2 linked regions of the Methylotuvimicrobium sp. KM2 genome follow. The protein of the gene in region 1 binds, or shares a complex with, the protein of each later gene. Links are inferred from orthologs where the notes say so. Each region holds a gene or a part of one and is shown on either strand. Other genes may lie near its edges.

The links. Proteins that work in one complex are often made in the same cells at the same time.
Region 2: the proteins of smc (region 1) and WJM45_RS16440 are in contact, whole or in part, in a crystal structure (PDB 3ZGX), measured with the Bacillus subtilis proteins. The link is inferred for Methylotuvimicrobium sp. KM2 from one-to-one orthologs.

Annotation. Positions count from the first base shown.
Region 1 is NZ_CP150634.1:2,083,228-2,087,895, forward strand. What follows is about bases 138-4,152. They hold smc (chromosome segregation protein SMC), read left to right. Parts: upstream 138-442; coding sequence 443-3,952; downstream 3,953-4,152. Other genes in these bases: queF (preQ(1) synthase), read right to left, coding at 138-341; WJM45_RS08860 (cell division protein ZipA C-terminal FtsZ-binding domain-containing protein), read left to right, coding at 3,952-4,152. Also shown: more of queF, read right to left, coding at 1-137; more of WJM45_RS08860, read left to right, coding at 4,153-4,668. UniProt on the Bacillus subtilis protein: Required for chromosome condensation and partitioning.
Region 2 is NZ_CP150634.1:3,915,154-3,918,151, reverse strand. It holds WJM45_RS16440 (ScpA family protein), read left to right. Parts: upstream 1-1,089; coding sequence 1,090-1,908; downstream 1,909-2,998. Other genes in the region: scpB (SMC-Scp complex subunit ScpB), read left to right, coding at 2,375-2,998; WJM45_RS16445 (site-2 protease family protein), read left to right, coding at 394-1,050; WJM45_RS16450 (L-threonylcarbamoyladenylate synthase), read left to right, coding at 1-378. UniProt on the Bacillus subtilis protein: Participates in chromosomal partition during cell division. May act via the formation of a condensin-like complex containing Smc and ScpB that pull DNA away from mid-cell into both cell halves.

The sequences.
Region 1 (4,668 bases):
TCGGCGATCACATTCGTGTAAATGCCGCCCCGCACATTGAAATTCGCCCGGATACGCATGAAGTTGGGATGGATTGCCGCGGCGATGTGATCGAGAATTTCGTTCGTGACTGCTTCATGAAATGCGCCCCGATCGCGGAAGGACCACATATAGAGTTTTAGCGATTTGAGTTCGACGCAGAGTTGATTCGGAACATATTCTATCGTTAACGTCGCGAAATCGGGTTGGCCGGTTTTAGGGCACAGACAGGTGAATTCCGGGATGTCGATGCGAATCGTAAAATCCCTGCCGGGTCTTGGGTTGTCGAAGGTTTCGAGCTGTGTGCTGGGTTGTGTCGTCATGTATCGATGATAAAAAGCAAAAATAAAAAGTCGAAGTTAATCCGGATATCGTTAATAATACGCGGTTATTTCCATTTAAACCAAGCAGCATTGTACCAGTAATGAAACTGGAAAAAATCAAACTTTCAGGATTTAAATCGTTCGTCGATCCGACCGTTATCCCGATTGCCGGTAATTTAACCGCGATCGTCGGGCCCAATGGTTGCGGCAAGTCCAATATCATCGATGCGGTTCGCTGGGTGATGGGGGAGAGTTCGGCCAAGCATCTGCGCGGCGGCAGCATGGCCGATGTGATATTTAACGGTTCGGCATCGCGTAAACCGGTCGGCACAGCATCGGTCGAATTAATATTCGATAACAGCGAAGGCAAGGCCGGCGGCGAGTTCGCGAAATACAATACGATTTCGATCAAACGCCAGGTCAGCCGTGACGGGCAATCAATGTATGCTTTAAATAATGCGCGTTGCCGACGCAAGGATATTACCGACTTGTTTTTAGGTACCGGGCTTGGTTCGAGAAGTTATGCGATCATCGAACAGGGTACGATTTCGCGCATGGTCGAGGCCAAACCGGAAGAACTACGCGTGCACATCGAAGAAGCGGCGGGCGTTTCCAAGTATAAGGAGAGACGCCAGGAAACCGAGTCGCGCATGCAGCATACGCGCGAAAACCTGGAGCGTTTGACCGACTTGCGCGATGAAGTCGAAAAACAATTGAAACATCTGCAAAAACAAGCCGAAAAAGCCGAAAAATATACCGGCCTAAAGCAGCAAGAGCGTCAATTCAAATTGGAATTGCTGGCGATGCGCTGGGATGGTTATCATCAATCCTTGCGGAAATTGGATGATCAGTTGCGTGAAGTTGCCGAAGAACATAATCGTTTGTTCGTTTCTTCGCGCGAGACCGACGCCGCGATCGAAGCCGCGCGCGCCGAACATAAGAATCGGCAAGCGGCGATGAATCGCACGCAAGGCGAATATTATCAGACGTCCTCCGAAGTCGGTCGTTTGGAGCAGACGATCAAGTTGAATCAAAAAAGCCATGAGGAGATCGTGGTCGAGATTGACCGGCTCAGGCGGCAGCTCGAGCAATCGGCTAACGAGCTTGAAAACGATCAACTGCAATTGGAGGAAATTAAACAAGCCTTGTTCGAAGCCGATGAAGCATTGGCGCTGAGCCTGGAGCGCGCCGAGGATGCGGACATGGCGCGCCAACAAGCGCAGGATGAAAAAAGCGCTTGGCAACGGCAATGGGAGTCTTATCTTGCGACAAGTTCGGGCGCTAAGGAACAAGCCGAAATCGAACGGGTTAAAATCCAACAGTTGGATAGTCAAAGTCGCCAACTGCAAGGGCGCTTGGATAAATTGTATACCGAGCAGGGCGAATTGACCGCAAGCCATTTACAAACCGCTATCGAAGACTTGTCCGCAACGGTCGAATTACTTCAAGAGCAGCGCGATGAGATGCATGGGCAACTGGAGGATTTATTGGCGCGCATCCAGGAGCAACGTCAACAGCTCAAGCAAAATAATCATGAGTTGCACGGCTTGCGCTCCGAGCTGCATGGCGTCAACGGCAAGATTTCATCGCTGGAGTTGTTGCAGCAACATGCGATGGGGAAGGATAACAAGCATTTGGCTGGATGGTTGGATCGAGCCCAATTGACGGATAATAAACGTCTGGCGGAGTTGCTCGAAGTCGAAAGCGGCTGGGATCATGCGCTTGAAACCGTACTGGGTGCTTATCTCGAGGCGGTTTGCGTTGAGGATGCCGAGTCACTGTTTCCAGTATTGCAAAACCTGACCGAGGATTCGGTGACGCTGTTTGAAACGCGAGAGTTTAAACAACAATTGCAACATACCGCATTGCCGGCCTTGATCGATAAGGTCAAGGCACCTTGGGATTTGCAGGGTTTGTTGACCGGTATTTATTGCGCGGATAATTTGGCCTCTGCGAAGGCGATGGAATCGTCGCTCAAACCTTACGAATCGATTATTCTACCCGACGGCACTTGGATAGGATGCGGTTGGTTACGTATTATTCACAGTAAAGACAGTAAAACCGGTGTTTTGCAACGTGAAAAAGAACTGCGTTCGCTTAAACAGCGCCAATCGGAATTGCAACAACAAATCGAGCAACTCGAGGAGCGGATCGAAGACGCCGAGCAATCCTTGAAAGATGCCGAAGCTCATCGGGAAACCTGGCAGCGAGATGAAAAATCGCTCAGTTCGGAATTATCGGCTAAAAGCGCCGAATTGAGCGCGGAGTCAGCCCGGCACGAGCAGCAACAGCGGCGCTTGGCGCAGGTCCGTCATGAAATCGATGAAATCGTCGCTGAAACCGCCGAACAGGCGGAGATGCAAGCCGAAGCCGAAATAAAATTGCAACAAGCCGAGCAACATTTGTATCGACTAGATGAACAAAAAGAAGCATTGGTAGAGGCTAATCGGGTTTTGCAAACTAAGCTGCAAGCCGCTGAGGCCCGAGCTTCGGAAATTAAGCAACAGGTTTTCAGTTATCAGTCGAAGATTGAATCATTGCGTTCTTCAGAGTCTTTGACGACAAAACAAATCGAACGCTTAAGTCTGCAAAATCGACAAGCCGGCGAGCGTATCGCGGAACTGGAGCAAAAGCTGGTCGACACTGCCGCGCCGATTGACGATGAAAAGCTCTTATTGCAACAATACCGTACCGATAAAGAAAGGCTGGAGAAGGATCTTAAGGCCGCGAGAAAATTACTCGAGGAAACCGAACAAATCATCGCCGGTTTAACCGAGAGGCATACGCAAATTCAGCGCGACTTGGAAAAACAGAAAGCAAGCTTGGATAAGCTCCGTTTCGAGCAGCAAGAGTGTCAGGTTCGGCGGCAAACAATCACCGAACAACTAAATGAAATCGATGCCGAACCTGAGCAGGTATTACAGCAAATACCGGAAGACGCTAATGAAGAGGGCTGGAAATCGAAAGTCGATGTACTGGCAACTCAAATCGATAAGTTGGGTGCGATTAACCTGAGCGCGATCGATGAATATCAAGTTCAGTCGGAACGCCTGAAGTTTCTCGACGATCAGCATGCCGATTTGACCGAAGCCTTGGATACTCTCACGGAAGCGATCAATAAAATAGATAAAGAAAGCCGGCAGCGTTTTAGGGAAACATTCGATAAAATAAACAGCGGTTTGCAAGAAAAATTCCCTAAGCTATTCGGAGGAGGGCAGGCTTACCTAGAATTGACTGAAGTCGATGTATTGGCGGCCGGTGTCAATATCATCGCCCGTCCGCCGGGCAAGCGGAACAGTTCGATTCATTTGTTATCGGGTGGTGAAAAAGCATTAACGGCGGTTGCATTGGTATTTTCTATCTTTGAGCTCAATCCGGCGCCGTTTTGTTTATTGGACGAGGTCGATGCGCCACTGGACGATGCTAACGTGGGCCGTTTTTCGAAAATGGTCGAAGAAATGTCCGCGGCCGTGCAGTTTTTATTTATATCGCATAACAAGGTGACGATGGAGATTGCAAAACAATTGGCAGGTGTTACGATGAGAGAGCCCGGAGTGTCGCGCATGGTCGCGGTGGATATTGAAGAAGCAATGAGTCTGGCGGAAAGCTAATGGATAAAGAAATTTTAAGAATGGTTATTATTGTCATGGGGTTGATTGTGATCGCGGTCATGTTGCTGTGGTCTTATTTCAAAGGCAAAAAATCTCGGCGGGATGGTTTTTATTTCGACGATAAGGAGTCGGTACGGAATATCGATCCGTCGCTGGCCTTGCATCCCGAACACGACGAATTCGACATCGTGCCGCTCGACTCTGCGCAAGGCAAGGATGATTCGGCCGATTTCAAGGATTATTCGACTGAAACACGATACGGCTACGAGTCGGTTAAACAGCCTGATACCGATGCATCGGCTCAGCCGTATCAAACCAAAAAATCGAAAGATCAACTGCCTGCGCTAATTCAATTTAGTTTGATAGCCGCCGAGGATGAAGGGTTTAACGGCACCGATCTGGCCTTGGCTTTCGACAGTGTCGGATTGGTCTACGGTAATATTAAGATTTACGAGCGCTTGGATAGTAGAGGCTTGGTGGATTTCGGCGTGGCTAGCATGGTTGAGCCTGGCATATTCCCTGATCGTGATTTAGAAAAATTCACGACGCCGGGCTTGGTATTTTTTATGCAACCGCGTGAAGTCGATGATCCTGTGTCGGTATTTGATGATTTTATCGAAACGATCGATATATTGGCCGAGGAGCTCGATGGCGTGCCGTGGGACGATCAGCGCCAACCGCTGACCGACGAAACGGTTGAAGTGTTGAGGAATCGC
Region 2 (2,998 bases), 1.8 Mb from region 1 along the record:
GATAACGACGCCTATCGGTTGATCAAGGCATTGACGCCGGGGCCGTTCACTTTTATCCTGAATGCTACGCGCGAAGTGCCGCGCCGCTTGCAACATCCTAAGAAAAAAACCATAGGCATTCGGGTGCCTGATCACGCGATCGCCTCATTACTCGTGGAGACTATTGGAGTGCCGTTGTTCAGCTCGACGCTGGTCTTGCCGGGCGAGTCGTCGGCTCTAACCGATCCCTATGAAATTCGCGATCGGCTCGAGCATGAACTCGATCTCGTAATCGATGCCGGTATCGTGCCGGACGAACCGACTACAATTATTGAATGTTCGGGAAAAAATCTCGAAATTATCAGGCAAGGAAAAGGCCAAGCACCGATGCTGGACTAACCGAGAAATCCCTCTATGATGAACGAATTGTCTTTGATCCAGCGTATTATCGTCTGGGTTATTCCGGTGATTTTCGCGATTACCGTACATGAAACCGCTCACGGTTGGGTCGCCAAAAAATACGGCGACAACACCGCTAAAATGCTCGGTCGATTGACCTTGAACCCGTTGAAACACATCGACCCGGTCGGTACGATTCTTCTGCCCGGCATATTGTTATTGACCGGAACCGGTTTTATATTCGGCTGGGCAAAGCCGGTACCCGTCGATGCGCGAAATTTCAAGAATCCGCGGCAGGATATGGCCATCGTCGCATTGGCGGGTCCGGTATCGAATTTACTGATGGCTGTGGGGTGGGCGTTGATCGCTCGAGCGGGTGTGACGATCAATGTCGATTTCATGACACAGCCGATGATCTATTGGGGCATTGCGGGGATATCGATCAATCTGGTGCTGGCACTGATTAATCTGATACCGATACCGCCTTTGGATGGCAGTCGCGTCGTTTCCGGCATTTTGCCGAACCGATGGGCTTGGCAATACAACAAATTAGAGCGTTACGGTTTTTTGATATTATTGCTGATGTTATTTACCGGTACATTGAATGTCATACTGGGTTATCCGATGTTTTTGGCGCAAAATATGTTTTTTTCATTAGCTGGGTTGGGGTGAGGGTTTTGATCGGTTTTCGGTTAAGGTGATCTATTGACGATGCAAGTAGCGCAAGCGGAAGATTTACCCCCGGTCGAAGAAGTACTGGCTATCGTTCAGGGATCGCCGTTCATGGAGTTTCCCGAGGATCTTTATATACCGCCCGATGCGCTGCGAGTCTTTCTCGATACCTTTGAAGGACCGCTGGATTTGTTGCTCTATCTGATCCGGAGGCAGAATCTCGATATTCTGAATATTCCGATCGCGCAGATTACTCGTCAATACATCGGTTACATCGATATGATGACCGAGCTTAGGCTCGAATTGGCCGCCGAATATCTTGTCATGGCGGCACTGTTGGCTGAAATTAAATCGCGCATGTTACTGCCTAGGCAGGTCGCCGAAGAAGAGGATGATGATGAAGATCCGAGAGCCTTATTGATCCGAAGGTTGCAGGAATATGAGGTCATTAAAAAGGCGGCCGAGGACATCGATGGCATGTCGAGGCTGGAGCGTGATCTGTTTATTGCCAAGGCCGACGTATCGATGATTGAAATCGAACGCCCGTTACCTGATATTCAATTGCGGGAAATGTTATTGGCTTTGCAAGACGTATTAAAGCGTGCCGACCAATTAAGCCATCATCAGATTGTTAGGGAGCCATTATCGGTTCGAGAGCGCATGTCGAGCGTCTTGGAGAGGCTCAAAGGTGGGGAAGGGGTCATTTTCAATCGATTGTTTCTGACTCAAGAAGGGCGCCATGGCGTCGTCGTGACTTTTTTGGCTATTCTCGAGCTCAGTAAAGAAGGCTTGATTGAAATCATTCAACACGAACCTTTGACCGAAATCGTGGTCAGAGCGGTTGCTGCAAGTGCTTAAATTTTAATAAGATTCTCGCGCAAAGGCGCAGAGGAATTTTGCTGTTACCCAAGCTCCAGCTTGGGTAACCTGATCAGGAAGCTCTAGCTTCCCGACAAACAAAGAAGATTGAACGAGAAGGTCGGGGTTGATTAAGAGTGTGCGGAGCTTGTGACGGTCTCATGAAGCCGGAGCTTCCGGAGTGTCTTTCCCAAGTTGGAGCTTAGGAAAGAGCGAGATATGGGGTGGCCGTTTTTAGCTTGATGCGTATGGGTTGCAACCCCGTCTTAAATGTTTCGACCCTGCTAAAGCAATCCAAGATATTTGGGGACAAACCGAAACATTGGGGACGGGTTAAATAATTCGTCCCGCAGAAGGGGTTGAATTACCGAATTCGTAAAACCACCTCTACGCCCTTTCGCATCTGCGCGAGGAAAAATTTAACAATACGTATAGTCTTAAAAAAAGCAACTTTCTAGCAACTCTCGTGGATATCAAACGAATCGTCGAAGCCCTGTTATTCGCATCGGATAAACCGATGACGGTCAAACAACTCCAGCAAACTTTTCCCGAACTCGAACAGCCCGAAATCGAAACTCTGCAAAAAGCCGTTGACGAAATTGTAGAAGATTATGCATCGCGGCCTGTCGCCTTGAAAAAAGTCGCTAGCGGTTACCGTTTTCAGGTTAAGCCGGAATTATCATTTTGGGTCGGACGCTTATTCGAGGAAAAACCGCCTAGATATTCCAGAGCTTTGTTGGAGACGCTGGCGATTATTGCCTACCGTCAACCGGTCACGAGAGGCGATATCGAAGATATTCGCGGTGTTGCAGTCAGTTCGAATATTATTCGCACGCTTCTTGAACGCGAATGGATCAGGATTATTGCGCATAAAGAAGTGCCGGGGCGCCCCGCGCTGTATGGAACGACTAAACAATTTTTGGACTATTTCGATTTATCTTCCTTGCATGAGCTTCCGACATTACAGGAAATCAAAGAATTGGATTTATCGGTAGCCAGTAATCAGCAACTAATGCAGGAACAGAGTGAACAGCAAGAAAACAACCGACCAGAAGTCACAGAACAAGGGCAGGAATCCGAATTTAAAGCA